2 regions of the Butyrivibrio sp. AE3003 genome follow, and region 2 is predicted to be linked to the other one. Evidence: a T-box and tRNA genes for the amino acid it is inferred to sense, from the RefSeq annotation. Region 2 holds a T-box; the other holds one or more tRNA genes.
What was found. The T-box of region 2 lies ahead of tyrS (tyrosine--tRNA ligase). A T-box ahead of a tRNA ligase gene usually reads a tRNA of that ligase, here a tRNA-Tyr.
Positions count from the first base shown of each region.

Region 1 (12,293 bases), 1.5 Mb from region 2:
GGCTAGCCCTGTATCAAACCTTTTGGAGGTAGAGCACTGAATATCCGCGGGGGCTTCACCGCTTACCAAAGATTATCAAACTCCGAATGCCAATAAGGTGATGAACAGGAGTCAGACTACACGAGATAAGTTGGGTAGTCAAAAGGGAAAGAGCCCAGATCTACGGCTAAGGTCCCAAAGTACGTGTTAAGTGGAAAAGGATGTGGGATTTCATAGACAGCTAGGATGTTGGCTCAGAAGCAGCCACACATTCAAAGAGTGCGTAATAGCTCACTAGCCGAGAGGTCCTGCGCCGAAAATTACCGGGGCTGAAACACGACACCGAAGCCTAGGGATGGTATGTATCTACGGGTACATATGATCGGTAGGGGAGCATTCACAGGGGCGTAGAAACTGTACCGAAAGGAGCAGCGGAGCGCTGTGAAGAGAGAATGCCGGAATGAGTAGCGAGATGAAGGTGAGAATCCTTCAGGCCGAATATCCAAGGATTCCAGGGTAAAGCTGATCTGCCCTGGGGAAGTCGGGACCTAAGCTGAGGCCGAAGAGGCGTAGGCGATGGACAGCAGGTTGATATTCCTGCACTTGTATATATCAGAACTGTGGGGACGCAGGCAAAAGGGATGAGCCGGGGAAGGAAGAACCGGTCCCGCAAGGGGGAACGAATTTTAGTAGTGAAGCATCAGATATGACTGCCAAGAAAAGCCACTATAGCGTATATACAACCCGTACCGTAAACCGACACAGGTGGATGAGGAGAGAATCCTAAGGCCGACGGGAGAAGCATTGTTAAGGAACTCGGCAAAATGTCCCCGTAACTTCGGGATAAGGGGAGCCTGAGCAATCAGGCCGCAGAGAAGAGGCTCAAGCAACTGTTTAGCAAAAACACAGGTCTATGCGAAACCGAAAGGTGAGGTATATGGGCTGACGCCTGCCCGGTGCTGGAAGGTTAAGAGGAGAGGTTAGAGCAATCGAAGCTTTGAATTTAAGCCCCAGTAAACGGCGGCCGTAACTATAACGGTCCTAAGGTAGCGAAATTCCTTGTCGGGTAAGTTCCGACCCGCACGAAAGGCGTAATGATTTGAGCACTGTCTCGGCAATGCACCCGGTGAAATTGAAGTACCAGTGAAGATGCTGGTTACCCGCGCCAGGACGGAAAGACCCCATGGAGCTTTACTCCAGGTTGATACTGGGGTCCGGTATTATATGTACAGGATAGGTGGGAGACTATGAGTATGTGGCGTCAGCTGCATATGAGTCGCTGTTGGGATACCACCCTTATGATGCTGGGCTTCTAACCAAGGACCATTACCTGGTCCGGGGACAATGTCTGCCGGGGAGTTTGACTGGGGCGGTCGCCTCCGAAAGAGTATCGGAGGCGCTCAAAGGTTCCTTCAGAATGGACGGAAACCATTCGTAGAGTGCAAAGGCAGAAGGGAGCCTGACTGTGACACCGACGGGTGGAACAGATACGAAAGTAGGACTTAGTGATCCGGTGGTATGAAAGTGGGATTGCCATCGCTCAACGGATAAAAGCTACCCTGGGGATAACAGGCTTATCACTCCCAAGAGTTCACATCGACGGAGTGGTTTGGCACCTCGATGTCGGCTCATCGCATCCTGGGGCTGTAGCAGGTCCCAAGGGTTGGGCTGTTCGCCCATTAAAGCGGTACGCGAGCTGGGTTCAGAACGTCGTGAGACAGTTCGGTCCCTATCCGGCGCGGGCGTAGGATATCTGAGAGGAGCTGTCCTTAGTACGAGAGGACCGGGATGGACGGACCGCTGGTGTATCAGCTGCATCGCCAGATGCATAAGGCTGGGTAGCCACGTCCGGACGGGATAAACGCTGAAGGCATCTAAGCGTGAAGCCCCCCTCAAGATGAGATATCCCTGCTTTAGCAGTAAGACCCCTTGTAGAGTACGAGGTTAGATAGGCACAAGGTGTAAGCATGGTAACATGTTCAGCTGATGTGTACTAATAGGTCGAGGGCTTATCCAAAAGATAGGTGTATAGATAAATCTGGAAGAGATAATTCAGTGTTCGGTTTTGAAGGTACAAAACCTTAAATAATATGGCCCGGTGGCTCAGCTGGTTAGAGCGCCGCCCTGTCACGGCGGAGGTCAGGGGTTCGAACCCCCTTCGGGTCGCTCAAACTAAATATTGTTTGAATAAAGAGAACGGGATCTTAGCTCAGCTGGGAGAGCATCTGCCTTACAAGCAGAGGGTCACAGGTTCGAGCCCTGTAGGTCCCATTTTTCTTCTTACACAATTCGTGTGTGTAAGCCGATGTGGCTCAATTGGCAGAGCAGCTGATTTGTAATCAGCAGGTTAACGGTTCGAGTCCGCTCATCGGCTCTATATGGATGGCTTCCCGAGTGGCCAAAGGGGACAGACTGTAAATCTGCTGCAAATTGCTTCGGTGGTTCGAATCCACCGCCATCCATTTGTGCAGAGCACTTAACGAGTGTACGAGTTTAGTGCGAGCCATGGGTGAACACTTAATGAGGTATTATCGAGTTTAGTGTGAATCCCAATTCAATACGATTCGTACGAGGTACGGATTTTTATAATGACGCGGGGTGGAGCAGTCTGGAAGCTCGTCGGGCTCATAACCCGAAGGTCATAGGTTCAAATCCTGTCCCCGCTACTACATGCCTAGATAGCTCAGTTGGTAGAGCAGAGGACTGAAAATCCTCGTGTCGTTGGTTCGATTCCGACTCTAGGCATCTTTTTTTATTAATCGAATATGCTTTATCTTGACTCAGTTGACAATATTGTTTACTGAGTTTTTTTACGTATTTCATTAGATTTTATTTTTTTTTCTTCTTTTTGTGCTAAGATAAATAATATTATTTTACGAGTTATATATAAAGTATTACAGTTATAGAAGTATTTTTCATCAAGGAGTTACATGTTTAAGCTTAACGAAAACGATAAGATAGCAATTAAGACTGTTCTCGATATAAAGGAATATAACGAAGAGAACTTTGATCCAAATATATTAGATCAATTAGAGAATGACCCTATGATTCTTTCTTTACTTAAAAAATATGGTAGTGAGCTTTTAGGTGATCAGAGGTATTTGCAATTGACAAAATTTATACAGCACGGTGATGTGACTGTTTATCAGCATTGTATTCATGTAGCGCTTTGCGCACTTAAGTTTGATGCAAGATTTAATACGGGAGCAGACCTTAGATCTCTTGTCAGAGGAGCTCTTTTACATGATTATTTCTTGTATGATTGGCATGATGGAAGTGCTCCGGGAAATATTCACCCCAAGTTACATGGATTCTATCATCCTGGTATAGCACTTAAGAATGCAGTAAAGGACTATAATCTCTCAAAGAGAGAGAAAGATATAATAAAAAAGCATATGTGGCCGCTTACAATTAATCCGCCCAGATGCAGAGAGGCATGGATAGTTTGTGTTGCGGACAAATATGCTTCTACACTTGAGACGCTCAAGTTGAAGAAGGGAATAATCGCAATCGACTATGCAGAATCTTTACAATAAGCTCATTGAGCTTTCAGAGAGCGGGCAGTATCCGTTTCACATGCCCGGACATAAAAGAAACATTGAGAGCACCCCGTTAAAGGGTGCTTTTCGTTGTGATATTACAGAAATTGATGACTTTGATAATCTTCATGATGAAGAGGGAATTATCCTTAAGGCTGAAGAACGCGCAAACAGGCTATATGGCGCGTATAGGACGTACTTTTGTGTGAATGGAAGTACGGCAGGCGTGCTTGCGGCGGTTTCAGCGGCTGTAAAGAAGGGTGGAACAATTCTTGCCGCAAGGGGAAGTCATAAATCTTTTTATCATGCGGCATTTCTAAGAGAGCTTGATATCAAATATCTTCCCGATAAATCCGATGACGAACTTAAAATTCCGGGAACTTATACACAAGAGGATGTGGAAAACTTTCTTGATGAAAAGGTTGAAGCGGTGTTTATTACATCGCCCACATATGAAGGCAGATGCTCGGACATAAAAGGGATAGCACATGCGTGTCATAAGCGAGGAATCCCACTAATAGTGGATTCTGCCCACGGTGCGCATTTTGGATTCGGAAAAAAAATATGATAAAGACGGAGAGTATGATTCCGTTCCTAAAAACACAATTAATCTTGGAGCGGACATAGTTATCCACAGTGTCCACAAAACTCTTCCGTCAATGACGCAGACTTCGCTTGTACATATTTCTGAGAATGAGGAGCTTTCTGATAAAGTTAAGAAGTATCTGAGAATATATCAGACAAGCAGCCCGTCATATGTTTTGATGGCTTCAATAGATCTTTGTATGCAGGAGATGGAAGAAAACGGAGATTGCTATATAGAAGCTCTTTTAGACTACAGAAACAGAATATCCTACAAGACAAGATCGCTTAAGAACATTGTAATACCGGGACGTGAGATGATAGACGATCCTGCCAAAGTTGTGATCTGTGATAGTAGCGGGACAATGACAGGAAAGCAGATATATGGTATACTTCGGGAGGAATATAATCTTCAACTTGAGATGGCGGGAGATAAAATTGCGCTTGCCATTTTGTCAGGATGGGATACGACTGAAGGTATCGACAGGCTTATAGAAGCAGTCTCGGAACTAGATGAAAAAATCCAGAAAACTAAGATAAATACCGGAACATCTGTAAATGATCCAATTTGCAAAAAAGGATTTACAGAATATCCCAATGTTATAATGAAATTGAGCGAAGCATGGGATAGACCTACTGAGGAAACTCTGCTTAAAGAGGCAAAAGGAAAAGTGGCCGGAGATTTTATAAATCTTTATCCGCCCGGAATTCCGCTTATTGTGCCGGGAGAAGAGTTTTCAGAGGAACTTATTCAGGATATTTGCGGATATATTGAAGAAGACTTAAATGTTCAAGGCGTGATTTCTGAGCCCAGTGGGACGGGCTTTTACGTAAGAACAATAAAGTAATATACAAATGGCGAACTATTTTTTATAGCAAGAAAGGAATTACATGCGCAGAACCAAGATAATCTGTACAATCGGACCGGCAAGTGAGAATGAGGATAAGTTACGTGAGATAATGCTTGCGGGTATGAACGTTGCACGTTTTAATTTTTCTCACGGATCACATGAAGAGCACAAGAGAAAATATGACAGAATAAAGAAACTTCGTGAAGAACTCAATCTTCCTATAGCAGTTATGCTTGATACAAAGGGACCTGAGATAAGACTCAAAGATTTTGCCAATGGCAAAGAGGAGCTTGTTGCAGGCCAGAAGTTCACTCTGACTTCAAGGGAAGTTGCCGGAACTAAGGACGAAGTTTCAATTACATATAAAGAGCTTACATCCGATTGCAAAGAGGGAATGACAATCCTTCTTGATGACGGACTTATTGAGCTTAAGGTTGATGAAGTAACAAAAGAAGATATCATCTGTACCGTAGTAAACGGCGGACCTATATCCGATAAGAAGGGCGTAAATGTTCCCGGAGCAAAGCTTACAATGCCATATCTTAGTGAGCAGGACAGAGGTGATATCGAGTTTGGATGTGACCAGGGATTTGATTTTGTTGCAGCTTCTTTTGTCAGAACAAAAGAGGACGTTCTTGATGTCAGGAAAATCCTTGATGCAAAGAACAGCTGCATGAAGATAATTGCAAAGATTGAAAGTACACAGGGTATTAATAACCTTGAGGAAATTATTGATACAGCGGACGGAATCATGGTTGCAAGAGGAGACATGGGTGTAGAAGTTCCTTTTGAAGATGTTCCGGTTATCCAAAAAGAGATGATAAAGCTAGCGGAATCAAAGGGTAAATATGTTATCACAGCAACACAGATGCTTGATTCCATGATCCATCATCCAAGACCGACAAGAGCAGAAGTAACAGACGTTGCGAATGCTATATATGACGGAACAACAGCAATCATGCTTTCTGGCGAGACTGCTTCGGGAGATTATCCTGTAGAAGCGGTAAAGACAATGGCTAGAATCGCAGAGCGCACCGAGCAGGATATTGACTACGTCGGAAGACTTAAAAAGAGAGATTACGCTCCTTCCGATTCTACAACAGCTATTTCACATGCGACATGTAATATCGCGACTGAAGTCGGTGCAGACGCAATCCTTACTGTATCAATGTCTGGATTTACAGCTGCAATGGTATCAAGATATAAGCCAAGCTGCAGGATAATCGCATGCACAACTAAGCCTACGGTTTGCAGACAGACTAACCTCATGTGGGGAGTAACACCTCTTCACATCAGACAGGAAGATACAACGGACGAACTCTTTAAAGAAGCAATCAATTCCGCAAAGAACGCAGGACTTCTCAAGGAAGGCGATAAAGTAGTACTTACAGCGGGTGTACCTCTCGGAATACCCGGAAGAACCAATATGATACGTGTTGAGGAGCTCTGATGGGAAAAATATTTCTTTTAATGGGGAAAAGCTCGTCTGGAAAAGACACTATCTATCGTGAACTCATGAGAGAAAAAGATTTGGGACTTAAAAAAGTTGTCTCTTACACTACAAGACCCATGCGTGAGGGCGAAACAGACGGTGTTCAGTATCTTTTCAAGAATGAAGAAGAGTATAAGCAGCTTAAGGCAGATAACAAGATAATCGAAGAGCGCGCATACAACACCAAATGTGGCATTTGGAGATATTTTACGGCTGATGACGGACAGATCGACTTAAGTGACGGCGACTATCTGATAATCGGTACACTTGAGTCCTATTGCTACATAAGAGATTATTTTGGAAAAGAAAATGTGGTGCCTGTTTATATAGACACAAGCGCAAGAACAAGGCTTGAGCGCGCAATGCATCGCGAGGATGAGCAGGAAAATCCCAGATATGACGAGATGTGCAGAAGATTCCTTGCGGATGAAGAAGATTTTAGCGAAACAAAGCTGTCGGAAGCGAAGATAGAAAAACGTTTTGAGAACAATGCTGAGATTGACGACTGTATTAAGGAAATTACTGAATACATAGCGCAGAAAATACGATAAAATATATGTAGAAGCATAAGTGTGCCGGAACATTGAATCTATAGTAAGTGCGTCGGCATACCGGATTAAGAGGTGCGCGGCATGGATATCAAAGTAAACAATATCGGTCAGACAGCTCAGGTTACAGGGCCGGAACAGCCCAAAGAAGCAAATGGCGATTTTAAGTTTATGCTTACTTCCAAGCTCGAGGATACAGGGCTTGCGGAGAGGCTTAATCTTATGTTGCAGGATATTGTTCAACAGGGCGAGAGAATTGCGAAACGCAACGACATCAAAGACATGCAGCGTTACAGGATTCTTATTAAAGATTTTATGAATGAAGTAGTATCAAGGTCTCATGCTTTTTCACGTGAGAACTTTCTGGACAGAAAGGGACGCCATCGCGTGTACGGAATAATCAGGCAGGTTGATGACGAACTTGATGCTTTGGCAAAAGAACTTGTTAAAGATGAAAAAGACAACATAGGGATACTTGCAAAAATAGGTCAGATACAGGGGTTATTGCTGGACATATTTACTTAAAGAGGAGTGAAAATGGCGGATTTTTCCGAGATTATCGATCAGGGGCAGCTAAAAGAACACATGCAGAATGCTCTTTTGGCGGATAAAATATCTCATGCATACATAATATCCGGAGAAGTCGGCTCGGGAAAAGAATTTGTGGCAAGAATTTTTGCCAAGGCACTCCAGTGCGAGAACAGAGAAGAGCGGGACGGATACACGGAAGCGTGCAACACATGCCCATCCTGTGTAAAGGCACTAAGTGACAGCCATCCCGATATAATAACGATAACTCATGAGAAGCCGGGAAGTATAGGTGTTGACGACATCAGACAGAAACTACGCGATGATGTTGTCATAAAGCCATATGAGAGTAAGCATAAAGTGTACATCATCCCGGAAGGCGAAAAGATGACACCGGCAGCACAGAATGCGCTTCTTAAGACGCTTGAAGAGCCGCCGTCATATATAGTCATAATAATTCTTACAAGCAATATCAATGCTTTTCTGCAGACAATCATAAGCAGATGCATAGTACTGCCAATGAAGCCTGCTCAGGACGATTCTATCAAGAAATATCTTATGGAAGAGTGTCAGGTGGTGGATTATAAGGCGATGCTCTGTGCGTCTTTTGCGAGGGGAAATGTCGGAAAAGCGCTGGAACTTGCGTCAAATGAGCGTTTTGAAAACCTCAAAGATTCCACGATTGAGCTTATATCTAAGTTAGAGCGGCTTGAGATCCACGATATCATGGACAGGCTGCATACTCTGCTTGCGCCTTTGGAAGAAGACGCCAAGACAGCGAAAAAAGGAATCGACTCAAAGAACTTTGAAGACTTTATGGATATTCTCGTTTTTTTGTTCAGGGATATGCTTGTCTACAAGGCGACTGAGAATCCCGATCACTTGATTTTCACTGATAAGTTGTCGTATATTAGAAGTGTTACAGTTAACATTTCATATGAAAAACTGAACGAAATAATAAAAACAATGGATCAAGCGAGAAATCGCATAAACTCCAATGTTAATATAGATCTTGTACTTGAGCTTATGCTCATTGCAATTAAGGGGTACATTTATGACAAGAGTAATCGGCGTTAGATTCAGAACAGCCGGAAAGATATATTTCTTTTCACCGGGAAAGTATGTGATCAAAAAAGGCGATCACGTAATCGTAGAGACAGCCCGTGGAGTTGAGTACGGAACAGTAGTTGGAGAGCCCAGAGAGGTGGAAGACAGCGAGGTTGTCAAGCCACTCAAATCGGTGCTTCGAACAGCAAGTACTAAAGACGACGAGCAGGAGAAGGCCAACAGGGAAAAAGAGAAAGAGGCATTCAAGATCTGTCTTGAGAAGATCAAGAAGCACAATCTTGAGATGAAGCTTATAGACGCTGAATATACCTTTGATAATAACAAGATTCTCTTTTACTTTACTGCGGACGGCAGAATAGATTTCAGAGAGCTGGTAAAAGATCTCGCGGCTGTATTTAAGACAAGGATTGAGCTCAGGCAGATCGGCGTAAGAGACGAGACCAAGATTATCGGTGGTTACGGTATTTGTGGAAGAACACTTTGTTGCCACACTTACCTTTCCGATTTCGTTCCCGTTTCGATCAAGATGGCCAAAGAGCAGAGCCTTTCCCTTAATCCGACCAAGATTTCCGGAGTTTGCGGAAGACTTATGTGCTGTCTTAAAAACGAAGAGGATGTTTACGAAGAGCTTAACCGCATGATGCCAGGAGTCGGTGACTTCTGCAAGACGAAGGACGGATACGAGGGTGAAGTTGCGAGCGTTAATATCCTTCGCCAGACGATAAAGCTCCTTGTCGATGTTGACGACGAGAAGGAAGTACACGATTATAAGCTTGATGAGATTGAGTACACCAAGAAGAGACAGAAGAAAAAGAATAATACAAAAGACAATCACCGTGATGATGAGGATGTCAAAGAGCTTGAGAAGCTTGAGCGCATAGAGAAACAGGAAGGAAAGTCAAAACTTGGGGACAATTAATCTTAAACCCGGAGAAAGACTGGATGATCTTCAAAGGAACGGCTATAGGATAATACAAGATCCCGAAAAATTTTGTTTTGGAATGGATGCGGTATTATTGTCGGGATTTGCGGATGCACCGGAAAATGGCAGAGTGCTTGACCTTGGAACCGGAACCGGAATAATACCGATATTGATGGCAGCCAAGACCAAGGCAAGTGAACTTATAGGATTGGAGATTCAACCTGAAAGCGCTGAGATGGCGGACAGAAGCGTTGAACTAAACGACCTCCGAGATCGGGTGAAAATAATTCAAGGCGATATTAAAGAGGCAGGTCAGATATTCGGAGCTGCTTCTTTTGATGTTGTGACAAGTAATCCGCCTTACATGATCGGTGGGCACGGACTGCAGAATCCGGACGGGCCGAAAGCGATTGCAAGACACGAAGTTCTGTGTGAGTTAAAAGATGTAGTGGCAGCGGCGGCAAAATGCCTTAAGCCCGGCGGCAAGTTCTACATGGTACACAGACCGTTCCGACTTGCGGAGATAATGGTCACAATGCATGAATATAAGCTGGAGCCAAAGAGAATGAGGATGGTTCATCCTTTTATCGACAAAGAGCCCGGCATGGTTCTCATTGAAGGAGTAAGGGGAGGAAAATCAAGGATAAAAGTTGAGAGTCCTCTCATAATCTACGAAGAACAGGGCAAATACACAAAGGAAATATTCGACATCTACGGATATTGATAAAAGCATCAAAAAGGAAATACGGATGAGCGGAACACTATATCTGTGTGCGACACCCATAGGAAATCTCGACGATATGACCTTCAGGGTTTTGGACACACTTAAGCAGGTAGATCTCATTGCGGCAGAGGATACGCGAAACAGCATTAAGCTTCTTAATCACTTCGATATCCACACTGAAATGACAAGCTATCACGAATACAATAAATATGACAAGGCGCAGTATCTTATTGAGCAGATGCAGCAGGGAAAAGATGTTGCTCTTATAACAGATGCGGGAACGCCCGCGATATCAGATCCGGGTGAAGTTCTTGTGGCTGAGTGTCATAAGGCCGGAGTGCCCGTAACTTCTCTTCCTGGACCGGCTGCATGTATAACTGCACTTACACTTTCGGGGCTGAGTACGAGAAGATTTTGTTTTGAAGGTTTTTTTACCCGCATCGGATGATAAAAAAGCAAGAAAAAGAATTCTCGAAGATCTGAAAACCGAGAGCAGGACGATCATATTGTACGAAGCGCCTCATCACCTCAGGGCGGTTCTTGATGACCTTTATGAAACTCTCGGAGACAGAAGAGTGAGCATATGCAGAGAGCTTACAAAAAAGTTTGAAGAAGTTAACGTAACGACACTTGCACAGGCCATTGTTTTTTACAAAGAAAATGAACCCAGAGGTGAATACGTGCTTGTTCTAGAAGGGAAAAGCCTTGAGGAACAGGAAGAAGAAAAAAGGCAGAGCTGGAAAGAAATGAGCATCGAAGATCATATGAAATATTATGAAGATGAGGGATTTTCTCATAAGGATGCGATGAAAAAAGTTGCTGCGGACCGAGGAGTCGGAAAACGCGAGATATATCAAGCTCTTTTGGAAAACAACGAGAAGTAAGCCATAGCATTTTTCAGTCGAATTTGTTTTTTTTGTGCTAAATTCTTGTTAAAAGATAGACTTTGTAGTATAAAAGAAGTATCGGTCATAATTTGTTTTCTTTTCAAAAGATGATTGAAAAGAGAGTACAATTTATTACATAAGATCAAAAATAAAAGAAGAGAGGTCAAATCAGATGGCAGAGATTAATTTAAGTCAGTATGGTATCACAGGAACAACTGAGATAGTTCATAACCCTTCATATGAGTGCTTATATGAAGAAGAGTTAAAGCCTGAACTTACAGGTTATGAGAAAGGACAGGACACAGAACTTGGTGCTGTCAACGTTATGACAGGTATCTACACAGGACGTTCACCTAAAGATAAATATATCGTTATGGATGAGAATTCTAAGGACACTGTATGGTGGACAACAGAGGAGTATCCTAACGATAACCATCCTATGACAGAAGAGACATGGGCAAAGGTTAAGGAGATCGCAAAGAACGAGCTTTGCAACAAGAGACTTTTCGTTGTTGATGCATTCTGCGGAGCAAACAAAGATTCTCGTATGGCAGTTCGTTTTATCGTTGAGGTTGCTTGGCAGGCTCACTTCATCAAGAACATGTTCATTCAGCCTACAGATGCAGAGCTTGCAGATTTCAAGCCTGATTTCGTAGTATACAACGCTTCACTTGCAAAGGTTGAGGATTACAAGGCACTTGGACTTAACTCTGAGACATGTGTAGCATTCAATATCACAAGCCGTGAGCAGGTTATCATCAACACATGGTACGGCGGAGAGATGAAGAAGGGTATGTTCTCAATGATGAACTACTACCTTCCTCTTAAGGGCATGGCTTCTATGCACTGCTCAGCTAACACAGATATGGACGGAAAGAACACAGCAATCTTCTTTGGTCTTTCTGGAACAGGTAAGACAACACTTTCAACAGATCCTAAGAGACTCCTCATCGGTGATGACGAGCACGGCTGGGATGACAACGGTGTATTCAACTTCGAAGGTGGTTGCTACGCTAAGGTTATCGGCCTTGACAAAGAGTCTGAGCCTGATATCTACAACGCTATCAAGAGAGATGCTCTTCTTGAGAACGTTACAGTTGCAGCAGACGGAAAGATCGATTTCGAAGATAAGAGCGTAACAGAGAATACTCGTGTATCTTATCCTATCAACCA
Region 1 is NZ_JMLX01000001.1:2,516,938-2,529,230, reverse strand. It holds rRNA gene CD00_RS0112145 (23S ribosomal RNA) at 1-1,996, shown strand, start outside; tRNA gene CD00_RS0112140 (tRNA-Asp) at 2,072-2,145, shown strand; tRNA gene CD00_RS0112135 (tRNA-Val) at 2,178-2,250, shown strand; tRNA gene CD00_RS0112130 (tRNA-Thr) at 2,281-2,353, shown strand; tRNA gene CD00_RS0112125 (tRNA-Tyr) at 2,360-2,441, shown strand; tRNA gene CD00_RS0112120 (tRNA-Met) at 2,572-2,645, shown strand; tRNA gene CD00_RS0112115 (tRNA-Phe) at 2,652-2,724, shown strand; gene CD00_RS0112110 (HD domain-containing protein) at 2,910-3,515, shown strand; gene CD00_RS19440 (aminotransferase class V-fold PLP-dependent enzyme) at 3,496-4,086, shown strand; gene CD00_RS20890 (hypothetical protein) at 4,064-4,948, shown strand; gene pyk (pyruvate kinase) at 4,992-6,401, shown strand; gene CD00_RS0112095 (guanylate kinase) at 6,401-6,994, shown strand; gene CD00_RS0112090 (YaaR family protein) at 7,076-7,516, shown strand; gene CD00_RS0112085 (DNA polymerase III subunit) at 7,529-8,596, shown strand; gene CD00_RS0112080 (PSP1 domain-containing protein) at 8,574-9,506, shown strand; gene CD00_RS0112075 (tRNA1(Val) (adenine(37)-N6)-methyltransferase) at 9,493-10,233, shown strand; partial or broken gene rsmI (16S rRNA (cytidine(1402)-2'-O)-methyltransferase) at 10,259-11,117, shown strand; gene pckA (phosphoenolpyruvate carboxykinase (ATP)) at 11,293-12,293, shown strand, end outside.
Region 1: it has a tRNA-Tyr gene. The T-box ahead of tyrS (tyrosine--tRNA ligase) is inferred to sense a tRNA for this amino acid. The anticodon was not compared.

Region 2 (12,293 bases):
TCAAAGAAGGGGCACCTTATCGGCAGAGTCGATGAGGGCAGTATTGCCGAAGAACTGAATATTGAGCCGGGCGACACACTGCTTAAGATTAACGATCAGGATATTCAGGATATATTTGATTATCAGTATCTTGTGCAGGATGAACATCTCGAAGTTCTTATCAGGAAAAGTGATGGTGAGGAGTGGCTCCTTGACATCGACAAGGAGTTTGATGAGGATCTCGGAATAGAGTTTGACAACGGACTCATGGATAACTACAGGTCTTGCAGCAATAAGTGTATCTTTTGCTTTATAGACCAGATGCCGAAGGGCATGCGCGATACTTTGTACTTTAAAGATGATGATTCCAGACTTTCTTTTTTGCAGGGTAATTATGTCACACTGACCAATATGTCCGATGCGGATATCGACAGAATCCTGAAGTATCATCTTTCACCTATCAATGTTTCATTTCAGACGACCAATCCTGAACTCAGATGCAAAATGCTTGGAAACAGATTTGCCGGCGAGGCTCTTAAAAAGGTGGACAGACTATGTGCACCGGGAACGGGAATTGAGCTTAACGGCCAGATCGTTTTGTGCAAGGGAGTAAATGACGGAGCCGAACTTGAGAGATCGATCTCCGATCTTACCAAGTACATCCCAAATCTGCAGAGCGTATCGGTTGTTCCCGTTGGGCTTTCCAAATACAGGGACGGGCTGTATCCGCTTGAACCTTTTGAGTACGAGGATGCGTGTGCTGTCATAGATCTGATAGAAAAATGGCAGAAAAAAGTGTATGATGAGCACGGCATACATTTCATACATGCAAGCGATGAATGGTATTTCCTTGCAGGAAGGGACTTCCCCGAAGCTGAGCGCTATGACGGATACATTCAATATGAGAACGGTGTCGGAATGATGAGACTTCTTCTCGATGAATTCGGTGAATCACTTGATGCTCTTATCAGTAATTATCCGGATGAACTTGCTTCGGTAAAAAGAGAAATATCACTTGCGACAGGAAGGCTTGTATATCCTTGTATAAAGCAGATGGCTGAAAGAGCGATGGAAGTGTGCAAGGGCCTTACGATTCATGTTTATGAAATAGTCAATGAATTTTTTGGCGAAAGGATTACTGTTTCCGGACTTCTTACGGGACAGGATATTATAAAGCAGTTAAAAGACAAAGAGCTTGGAACAACACTGTATCTTCCGGAAAATCTTTTAAGAAGCGGCGAGGATTATCTTCTTGATGATGTTAAGGTCGGAGATATAGAAAAAGAGCTTGATATAAAGATTGGAATATCAAAATGCGACGGGCATGAACTTGCCGCATTACTATTCGGTGTTCCGGTTGATAATACATATTAAAAAGGAAAACACATGAGCAGAAAAAATATAGTAGCGGTGGTCGGAAGACCAAATGTCGGAAAATCAACACTCTTTAATGCTCTTGCGGGAAGCAGGATTGCTATTGTGCAGGACACTCCCGGTGTTACAAGAGACAGAATTTATCAGGATGTTGAGTGGCTTAATCACAGTTTCACTCTTATTGATACCGGTGGTATCGAACCTGATTCAAAAGATATTATTCTCTCTCAGATGAGAGAACAGGCGCAGATTGCCATAGATACGGCCGATGTTATCTTATTTATGGTTGATGTAAAGCAGGGACTTACCGATTCTGATTCCAAAGTGGCTGATATGCTGAGAAGATCGGGAAAGCCTGTTGTTTTGTGTGTAAATAAGGTTGACAGTTACAGCAGGGATTCACTTGATGTATACGAGTTTTACAATCTCGGAATAGGTGAGCCTTTCCCGATTTCTGCTGTCAATAAACTTGGTATAGGCGATCTTCTCGAGGAAGTCGTAAGTCACTTCAGCAAAGATTCAACAAATGATGAGGAAGATGACACAACTAAGATTGCAATTATCGGTAAGCCCAACGTAGGTAAGTCATCTATTATCAATAAGCTTATCGGCGAGAACAGGCTCATTGTTTCCGACATTGCGGGAACTACGAGAGATGCCATCGATACCGATGTTAAATACAACGGTAAGAAGTACACGTTTATCGATACGGCCGGACTTAGAAGAAAGAGTAAGGTCAAGGACGAACTTGAGCATTACATGATACTCCGTACCGTCGGAGCTGTTGAGAGAGCTGATGTTGCCATCCTTGTTATCAATGCCGAGGACGGGGTTACGGATCAGGATGCCAAGATCGCGGGAATTGCGCATGAGAGCGGAAAAGCCGTAATAATAGCTGTTAATAAGTGGGATCTTATTGAAAAAGATAATCATTCCGTTAAGGAATTTACCAAGAACATCAGGAATACCCTGGCGTTTATGAACTATGCAGAGATTATCTTTATTTCTGCCCAGACAGGTCAGAGACTTGTGAAGCTTTATGACATGATAGATATTGTAAGCGAAAATCATGCGCTCAGAGTTTCTACAGGTGTTCTCAACGAGATTATGACTCAGGCAGTTGTTATGCAGCAGCCGCCTAGTGATAAGGGTAAGATATTAAAGCTTTACTATATCACTCAGGCTTCGGTTAAGCCGCCGACTTTTGTTATCTTCGTAAATGACAAAAAGCTCATGCACTTTAGTTATACGAGATATATAGAAAATCAGATCCGAGAAGCATTCGGATTTAAGGGAACACCCCTTAGATTTATAATAAGAGAGAGAAAAGAGGATAAGTAAAAATGGAAAGAGTAGTTTGTTTGATCGTAGGATATGTATTTGGCCTTTTTCAGACAGCTGTATTGTACGGAAAAATGAAGGGCGTTGACATCAGAAGCGTCGGAAGTAAGAACGCGGGAACAACAAACACACTCAGAGTTATGGGAGCCAAGGCGGGACTTATAGTTTTGTTTGGCGATATGTTTAAATGCATATTGGCTATAATTGTTACTTATTTTCTTTTTGGAAGAAGCAATCCGGACTACAGATACTTCTATATGATATATACAGCCGCAGGAGCTGTGCTTGGACATGACTTCCCGTTCTTCTTAAAGTTTAAGGGCGGAAAGGGAATTGCCTGCACTGCGGGATATATCATCGCAATGGGTTGGAAGTTTGTTCTTGTTGGACTTATTGCTTTCTTTGGCCCTTTTAACATTACACATTTCGTGTCACTCAGCAGTCTCTGCCTTTATGCATGTTTTCTTGTGCAGTATGTTATATTCGGACAGATGGGATTTCTCGGAAATCTTTCGCAGAGTGCACTTAATGAGATGTATGTGATAGTTGCACTTCTTACGGCGCTTGCTTTTTATCAACACAGAAGCAATATAAAGAAGCTTATTTCAGGTACAGAAAGAAAGACCTATATTTCAAAAAAGAATAAGGTCGACTGATCAGGAGGAATATTTTTTTGGGTATACAAATTGGTGTAATTGGTGCGGGAAGCTGGGGTATTGCGCTTTCCTATGTATTGGCGGGTAACGGACATGATGTTACTGTCTGGTCCAGAAGTGACGAGTCTGTTGAAAAGCTCAGGCTATATCACGGTAATGAAGCTAAACTTCCGGGAGTAAAACTTCCCGAATCCGTTAAATACACATCAAGTATGGAAGAAGCCGTAAAGGACAAAGATATCATTGTTGTAGTCGTTCCTTCGGCTCATATGCGTGAAACTATAAGGCTTATGAAGCCTTTCATTAACGAGAGTGAAGAGCACAGACAGATCATTGTTAATTGCAGTAAGGGAATCGAAGAAGATTCGCTTATGGTCATGTCCGATGTCATTCTCGATGAGATACCGGGATGTAATGTATGTGTTCTTTCAGGCCCCTCTCATGCGGAAGAAGTCGGAAAGAGCATGCCTACTACACTTGTAGTCGGTGCTTTTGAAAAAGAGATTGCAAAATATATACAGAATATATTTATGAATTCTTTTCTCAGAGTATATATCAGTCCCGATATGCTTGGAATCGAGATCGGTGCGGCACTTAAGAATGTCGTTGCGCTTGCTGCGGGAATTGCTGACGGCTATGGCTGCGGTGACAATGCAAAGGCTGCGCTTATCACAAGAGGAATCGCTGAGATCTCAAGGCTTGGAATGGCAATGGGCGGAAAATTTGAAACTTTTGCAGGACTTTCAGGAATCGGTGATCTTATCGTAACCTGTGCATCGATGCATTCACGTAACAGACGCGCCGGTATTCTTATCGGTCAGGGAAAAACATATAAAGAAGCCATGGATGAAGTAAACATGGTTGTTGAAGGCGTTTACAGCGCCAGAGCAGCACTAAAGCTTGCTGAAAAATATGAGGTTGAAATGCCTATAATCACGGCGGTTAATGAGATATTATTTGACGGAAAATCTCTTGAGGAGGCTGTAAAAGACCTTATGATGAGAGATAAGAAGACAGAAAACAATATGCTGGAATGGTGAATGGCTTTTTGTTTAAAAAGTATTTGACATAATATCATTATGCTACTAAAATTTCATATTATACAAAAAAGGCAATGATCGGAATAAGTAGTGATTACAGGCTGACAACAGAGAATAGCCGGTTGGTGAGAGGCGTATGTTAAGAGTAATCGTGAATACCTCCGTGAGCTGCGAGGCGGAAATTATAGTAGGCTTCGACGGGACTGACCGTTATATCGGAAGAGTATCGTTTCGCTTTATGTGAGACCGTACTTGCTGAGGTATGTAGTGTGAGCTGCATACGAATGAAGGTGGTAACACGATTATTTCGTCCTTCGCAATCATTGTTGGTTGCGGAGGACTTTAATTTTGTATTCCAATATATAGAGCACTTCGCAATCGGAAAATACAGGAGGGAAAAATGAAGATTTATGAAGAATTACAGGCGAGAGGCCTCATCGCTCAGACTACTGACGAAGAAAAGATCAGAGATCTTGTAAACGAAGGAAAGGCAACTTTTTACATCGGATTTGACTGTACGGCTGATTCACTTACAGCCGGTCACTTCATGGCACTTACACTTATGAAGAGGCTTCAGATGGCCGGAAACAAGCCTATAGCTCTTATCGGAGGCGGTACAACAATGATCGGCGATCCTTCGGGAAGAACCGATATGCGTAAGATGCTTACAAGAGAAGATATCGATCACAATGCAGCCTGCTTCAAGAAACAGATGGAGAACTTCATTGAGTTTGGAGAAGGAAAGGCTATGATGGTCAACAACGCAGATTGGCTTCTTAACCTTAACTATGTTGAACTTCTTCGTGAAGTTGGTGCTTGCTTCTCAGTTAACAATATGCTCAGAGCCGAGTGCTACAAGCAGAGAATGGAAAAAGGGCTTTCATTCCTTGAATTTAACTACATGATCATGCAGTCATACGACTTCTATTACATGTTCCAGAAGTACAACTGTAACCTTGAGTTCGGCGGAGACGATCAGTGGAGCAACATGCTTGGCGGAACAGAGCTTATCAGAAGAAAGCTCGGTGAAGATGCGCACGCTATGACAATTACTCTTCTTACAGACTCTCAGGGTAAGAAGATGGGTAAGACAGCAGGAAATGCCGTATGGCTCGATCCCAAGAAGACATCTCCTTACGATTTCTATCAGTACTGGAGAAATGTAGCAGATGCTGATGTAGATAAGTGCATAAAGATGCTTACATTTATTCCTATTGAAGAAATCCTTGAGATGGAAAAATGGGATCCTTCAAGAGTCAATGAGAAGAAGGAAATTCTTGCATTTGAGCTTACATCTCTTGTACACGGCAAGGAAGAAGCTCAGAAAGCTCAGGATGCAGCAAGAGCTCTTTTTGCAGGCGGCGGAAATATGGATAATGTTCCGGCTGTTGCACTTAAAGAAGAGGACTTCAGAGACGGTGTTGTTGATATCCTTCAGGTTCTTGTATCGGCAGGACTTTGCAATACAAGAAGCGAAGCAAGACGTGCAGTTGAGCAGGGCGGTGTAACTGTAGCGGATGCAAAGGTTACAGACGTAAAGACTACTTACAATAAGGACTTCTTTGCTGACGGAGTTATGGTAAAGAAAGGAAAGAAGTCATTTAAGAAAGTTACTGCATAATATAATTGAAGAGCTTGTGAAAAATAGGAAAAATATTTTTCATAGGCTCTTTATTCTTGTATCAAGTAAATTACTTAAAAATTATACGAAAGAGGTACATATGGAGCCTTTAGTCATAACAATATTAGCCATTGTGCTTATGCTGACGGGATGTGGAAAGATTGATGAAGAGAAGGCAAATGTATCTGATGGTGCGTCTGTTGCAGATATATCTGTTGCGAATATGTCTATTGCTGATGATGCCGGTACGGAAGCTTCAGATAATGAAAATGATGCATCCTCTTTTATCTCCCATGAGCGTTATCAGCAGGCAAAAGATGATAAAAGCGGAAATTATACAGCTTTTTTGAACAATGAAAAAAAGGCAAAAGTTGATTGTGATGATTATGTATTCGAGAGTGAAGAAAAAAAGGAATACGATTTTGAGGAGTTGAAAGAGCTTGCATCAGATAGCACCAGTCTTCGTGAGAATCCATGTGATTCTGACTATAGATATATAGACTGTGGGTGTGACGGCGAAAAAGAATTGTTGATATGGGTAAGCAAAAGTGAGTATGGTTTTGGTTTTGTTTTAAAAGATGAAGGTGGCGAACTTTATATTCGATATGTTTCTGAATCCGGTGAGAAATTCTATGAAGGAATATGTGAAGACGGTTATGTCAGTGGCTTTGGAAAAGCCGGAGCATCTCTTGCCATATATGATTATGGCTATCTTGATAAAGATGCGAGATATCATTTTTTTTATACTTGTCAATATTATCTGGCGCTTGATTTGGGAATGGCAGGCATAGAGGATGAGGATGTGCTCAATAATAATCAACTTCTTGTTTATAGTTTTGGTATGTATGGTGATGCTAAGAGTGAAGACTCTATGTGTACAGATGAGGGCTTCGTTGATACATGGATAAAAAAATCGTTTATTGATGACGGTTATAAGTTCTATTCAAAAAAAGAACTCAAAGAACGTATGCTAAAAAGAGCTGATGAGATTGGTCTCAGTAAGCTAGATATAGATGAATGGAAAGAAGATATCAGCAGGGAGTTTGATGATGAAGAAAAATAAGTTGAAATAATATGTATAATTATTAATTAAAATGTATAAAAGCGTTAATTATGGGCTGTTGCGCAAACATTGCGCAACAGCCCATGTTTTTGCGTAAATATATTTATAATTTATACAATTTATTGTTGATTTAGGGTGAATGGTATGATAATATGTTATTACTTTGTTGTTAAATAATTAAAATTATTGTAATAATAGAAATGAAGAAAGAGAGATTATTGTTATTAAAAGGGAGGAGTTTGTAAATGGCAAAGACAAGAGAGTGGTTATTTAATACATCTACCGGTATGCCGGTCAGGATTACATTAAATAAAAACAGATTAGTGTCTGTCAACGGTAGTCCTGAAACCAAGGTGATGGCATTTAAATCGCCTGAAAGCAATTTTGCTGAGAGAGTATTTGATATTCCTTTAGGCAATGGGGAAATTGCAAAACTTTGCGTCAGAAATAAGCAGGTACTTGTATATAACGGAAGAAATGTAGAAACAGGTGAAGAGTACAAAACTATTCAGCTGCCGAAGTGGGTTTATGTCTTTGTGGTTTTATATATTGTAAATTTCTTTGTGCTTCTCGGAGGTGCACTTGGAGGTGCTACTTCAGCAATCGGAGCATATGCATCAGCAAATATTTCTGCTGATGAGAAGAGAAACACATTAACCAAAGTATTGTTCTGTGTATTGCTTTACCTTGGTATATCTATTGTATCTTTTCTTTTGGCTTATGCAGCGGGCAAAGCTTTTCAGCTCTAAAATAAATTGATAACTTACGAAAATAGGACGTTGCCCTAAGGTTATTAGTGCAATGTCCTATTTTAATTTAATTGCGATTAATAATTTACCGCATCGATATTGACAAACCGATGCGGTAGTTTTATATTAAACATATGAACAGTTATTCATATGTTTAAATGAAAGGAAAAGCGAATGGCTATAAATGATGTAGAACACTGCGAAGTACATAATGTTCACAGAGAGCTTGTAGACAGAATTGGGAAAGAAATGCCTCCGGAGGATGAACTCTATGATCTGGCTGAACTCTTTAAAGTATTTGGAGATTCGACCAGAATCAAGATTTTGTTTGCTTTGTTTGAATCTGAAATGTGCGTATGTGATATAGCTGAGACACTCAACATGACTCAGTCGGCGATATCGCATCAGCTGAAGATTTTGAAGCAGAGTAAGCTTGTAGGAAACAGGCGCGAAGGTAAGTCGATCATTTATTATCTGGCTGACGATCATGTGAGAACGATTATCGCTCAGGGAATGAGCCATATAAATGAGTAATCGGGAACTGTAATTTGGCATGCGTATGCATACATAAATTTATAAAATTCATCCCAAGAGGAGAAAGGATATTTATTATGAAGAAGACATTTAAGTGTGAAGTTGATTGCGCAAACTGTGCTGCAAAGATGGAGGAAGCTGTTAAGAAAATCGAAGGCGTTGTAAATGCCAGAGTTAATTTTATGACTCAGAAGTTTGTTCTTGAAGCAGCAGATGATGTATTTGATGATGTTTTTGACAAGGCTGTTAAGGCATGCAAGAAGGTTGAGCCCGATTGTGAGATAGAGGGCGCTTAATTAAGAAAGAAGAGATGTCACTATGACTAAGAAGCAAAAGAAAACAAGAAACAGAATACTTATTGTACTTGGAATATTTACGGTATTACTTATTCTTGAAAAGACAGGCTTGCTTAAAAATGTTCCGCTTATCGTGAAATTCCTCATATTCCTCGTTCCGTATGTGATGATCGGCTACGACGTAATTAAAAAGTCGGCAGTAAATATCAGTCACGGACAGGTTTTTGATGAGAACTTCCTTATGATGATCGCTACATTTGGTGCTTTTGGTATCGGAGAGTATCCCGAAGCGGTTGCGGTAATGCTCTTTTACCAGATCGGAGAACTGTTCCAGAGCTATGCTGTTGGAAAGTCGCGCCAGTCCATCACTGAGATGATGAGCATTGCACCTGAGATTGCCAATATTGTCGGCGAGAACGGTGAAGTGAATGAAGTTGACCCTTCTGAAGTAAAGATCGGTGACACATTACTTGTAAGAGCCGGTGAGAAGATTCCTGTAGACGGTGTTGTTATCGAGGGCGAGTCCTTTATTGATACGGCAGCGCTTACAGGCGAATCTGTTCCGAGACGAGTTGTAAAAGACTCTGATGTTATTAGCGGATGCGTAAACGGCGAAGGAATTCTTAAGATCAGAGCCGTTAAGGCATATGAAGATTCAACCGTTTCAAGGATTTTGGAGCTTGTTGAGAATGCGAGCGATAAGAAGTCCCGTATGGAGAACTTCATTACGAGATTTGCAAGATATTACACTCCCGTGGTTACAATAGGAGCACTCCTTCTTGCGATCATACCGCCGATTCTCGGACAACTGGCTTTATCTGACAGTATAAAAAGAGCTTGTATCTTTCTTATTGTTTCTTGTCCATGTGCGCTTGTAATATCTGTTCCGCTTGGATTCTTTGGCGGAATCGGAGCTTCTTCCAAGATTGGTGTTTTGGTTAAGGGAAGTAATTTCCTTGAAGCTGTGTCGGGTATAAAGACGGTCGTTTTTGACAAAACGGGAACACTTACCAAGGGCGAGTTCAAAGTTACAGATGTTGTATCTTCGAACGTGGCAAAGATTTCGAGAGATGAACTTCTTGATATGGCGGCTACAGGTGAAGCATTCTCAAATCATCCGATCGCAAGGTCTGTATTTACTGCTTATCTTAATGAGTCGGGCAAAAAAGACATAGACAGAAGCAGCATAAGCGAAGCTGATACAAAGGAAATCTCAGGAAGAGGAATAGAGACTCTTTATAATGGAAAAAAGCTTCTTCTTGGCAATTCAAAGCTTATGAACGAAAATGCCATAAGTTCTTTTGCGGAAGCTGACTCTGTATCCGGAACAATTGTCTATGTAGGATATGACGGAGAATACAAGGGATATGTTGTTATCTCTGATGTTATAAAGGATACAGCCAAAGCTGCGATTGCAGGCATCAAGAAGGTTGGCGTTGCAAAGACAGTCATGCTTACGGGTGACAGGAAAGATGTTGCCGAAGATGTCGGAAGGAAGCTTGGTATAGATGAAGTTATTTCACAGCTTCTACCTGCAGATAAGGTGGAACGGGTTGAAAAAATGCTTTCATCAGAGGATAATGGTAGTAAGCTTGCGTTTGTTGGCGATGGAATTAACGACGCTCCGGTCCTTATGAGAGCGGATGTCGGAATAGCCATGGGTTCACTTGGAAGTGATGCGGCCATTGAGGCTGCGGATATTGTTATCATGGATGATGATATCAACAAGATACCTTCGGTTATTGCTATTGCCCGCAAGACTATCAGGATCGTGAAAGAAAATATTGTATTTGCGCTTTCCGTAAAGGTCATCATTTTGATCTTGGGAGCACTGGGACTTACAACGATGTGGATTGCGGTGTTCGGAGATGTCGGAGTGGCCGTAATAGCTATTCTGAATTCCATGAGAGCGCTTAAGACAGAGAAGATATAATATTTTTTTATCATAAAAAAGATCCGGGCTCTGACGGAGGAAACAGAATAATGGCAAAAGCAGGACTTGACATAGGAGAGCTTCTTTTAAAGATTGCTACCGGCGAAACCGGCGAGATCAGCAAGGTTGATTATGTTGCACAAAAACCGAAATTCAGCACCATTAGTGCAAATGATGAACAAAAGCTAAAAAGATGTTCGCCTGAATCGCAGGGTGTCAGTTCTGCTTTTTTTACGTCTTTATTAAGGGAACTTGCCGAGAACAAAGAATGTAAGATGCACAAATTCATGGCTCTAAGAAACGGAAATGTTATCTGTGAGTGTGGATTTGAGCCGTATTCCATTGATTATTGGCATGTTTCTTATTCTATGTGTAAGAGTATTGTCGCTATGGCAATAGGCATACTCATAAACGATGGGAAACTCACTATTGTAGATAGGGTTGATGATATTTTCAGTGAGCAGATAGGTCTTCTTAAATTCCACAGAAAGACAATAACGGTAAAAAAATCTTCTCGATATGACAAGCGGCTCCGAATTCAACGAAGCAGGTGCCATAAGCGGAAATGACTGGGTATCGGCGTTTCTTGAAGCGGGAACCAAATTTGAACCGGGCTCGCAGTTTGAATACAACAGCATGAATACTTATATGCTGTCGGCTATCGTGACGCAGATTACGGGCAAGTCTTTGTTTGAATTTTGCAAAGAACGTATCTTTGATCCGATGGGAATAAAAAGAGTGTTCTGGGAGAGTTGCCCAAAGAAGATAACAAAAGGCGGCTGGGGACTCTTTATCCGTACTGAAGATATGGCAAAGCTCGGACAGCTTTATCTAAATAAGGGAAAGTGGAACGGTGTACAGATTGTCCCTGAGAAATGGGTGGAAGAGTCTATCACTCCGCAGATTCTTACGGGACGTGAAGACAGCACGCACTATGGTTATCAGTTATGGATTAACGGGGACAGGCAGGATTCTTATGCGTTTAACGGAATGCTCGGTCAGAATGTTTTTATCTATCCGGATATTAACATGGTTGTGGTTACGAATGCCGGAAACAGCGATATTTTCCAGACGTCATTGATGGCAGTTAAGATTCGAGAGGCTATTAAGAACCTTGAGATAGGAAATAAGCCTTTGGATGAGAATTTCTCGGCGTATTCAGAGCTTATGGCACTATGCAAATCGATTAGTGGAGAAACTGTCAGTTACCCTGCGATTGTCAGCGGAGGCTGGAAAAACAGGGCGATTAAAGAATCTGTCGGAAGTACAAGAGGAAGGACGGCCGCTTATAAGAGCAGGAGAGGCGACTTTAAGAAATCCCTTAATTATTTCAATATGAGAAATGAAAGCCTTCTTGCCGCAAAATGGCTTCGCAAGATCGACGGAAAAATCTATGATATTGAAAATAATAATATAGGCGTATTTCCTATTATGATGCAGGTTGTGCACAATAACTTTACCGACGGCATCAAGAAAATCGGATTCAGGATTGATGATAACGGATTCTTTTTCATAGATATCTATGAAGGGGATGCTCTTTATGCGCTTAAATGCGGCTTTGGCGGTAAGAGATATGTCACAAATATCAACATGCACGGTGAGATGTATCAGGTAAGTCTCGAGTCGTATTGCAAGACTGACGAATACAACAGATTTGTGCTTAGAAATGAGATCGTGTTCCTTGAGGAAGCCTGCAGCAGAACAATA
Region 2 is NZ_JMLX01000001.1:1,011,397-1,023,689, reverse strand. It holds gene CD00_RS17280 (radical SAM protein) at 1-1,353, shown strand, start outside; gene der (ribosome biogenesis GTPase Der) at 1,366-2,694, shown strand; gene plsY (glycerol-3-phosphate 1-O-acyltransferase PlsY) at 2,697-3,350, shown strand; gene CD00_RS0104940 (NAD(P)H-dependent glycerol-3-phosphate dehydrogenase) at 3,368-4,390, shown strand; T-box leader at 4,456-4,708, shown strand; gene tyrS (tyrosine--tRNA ligase) at 4,791-6,011, shown strand; gene CD00_RS0104930 (hypothetical protein) at 6,112-7,074, shown strand; gene CD00_RS0104925 (hypothetical protein) at 7,320-7,823, shown strand; gene CD00_RS0104920 (ArsR/SmtB family transcription factor) at 7,998-8,357, shown strand; gene CD00_RS0104915 (cation transporter) at 8,435-8,653, shown strand; gene CD00_RS0104910 (heavy metal translocating P-type ATPase) at 8,676-10,586, shown strand; gene CD00_RS19120 (hypothetical protein) at 10,637-11,155, shown strand; gene CD00_RS17275 (serine hydrolase domain-containing protein) at 11,106-12,293, shown strand, end outside.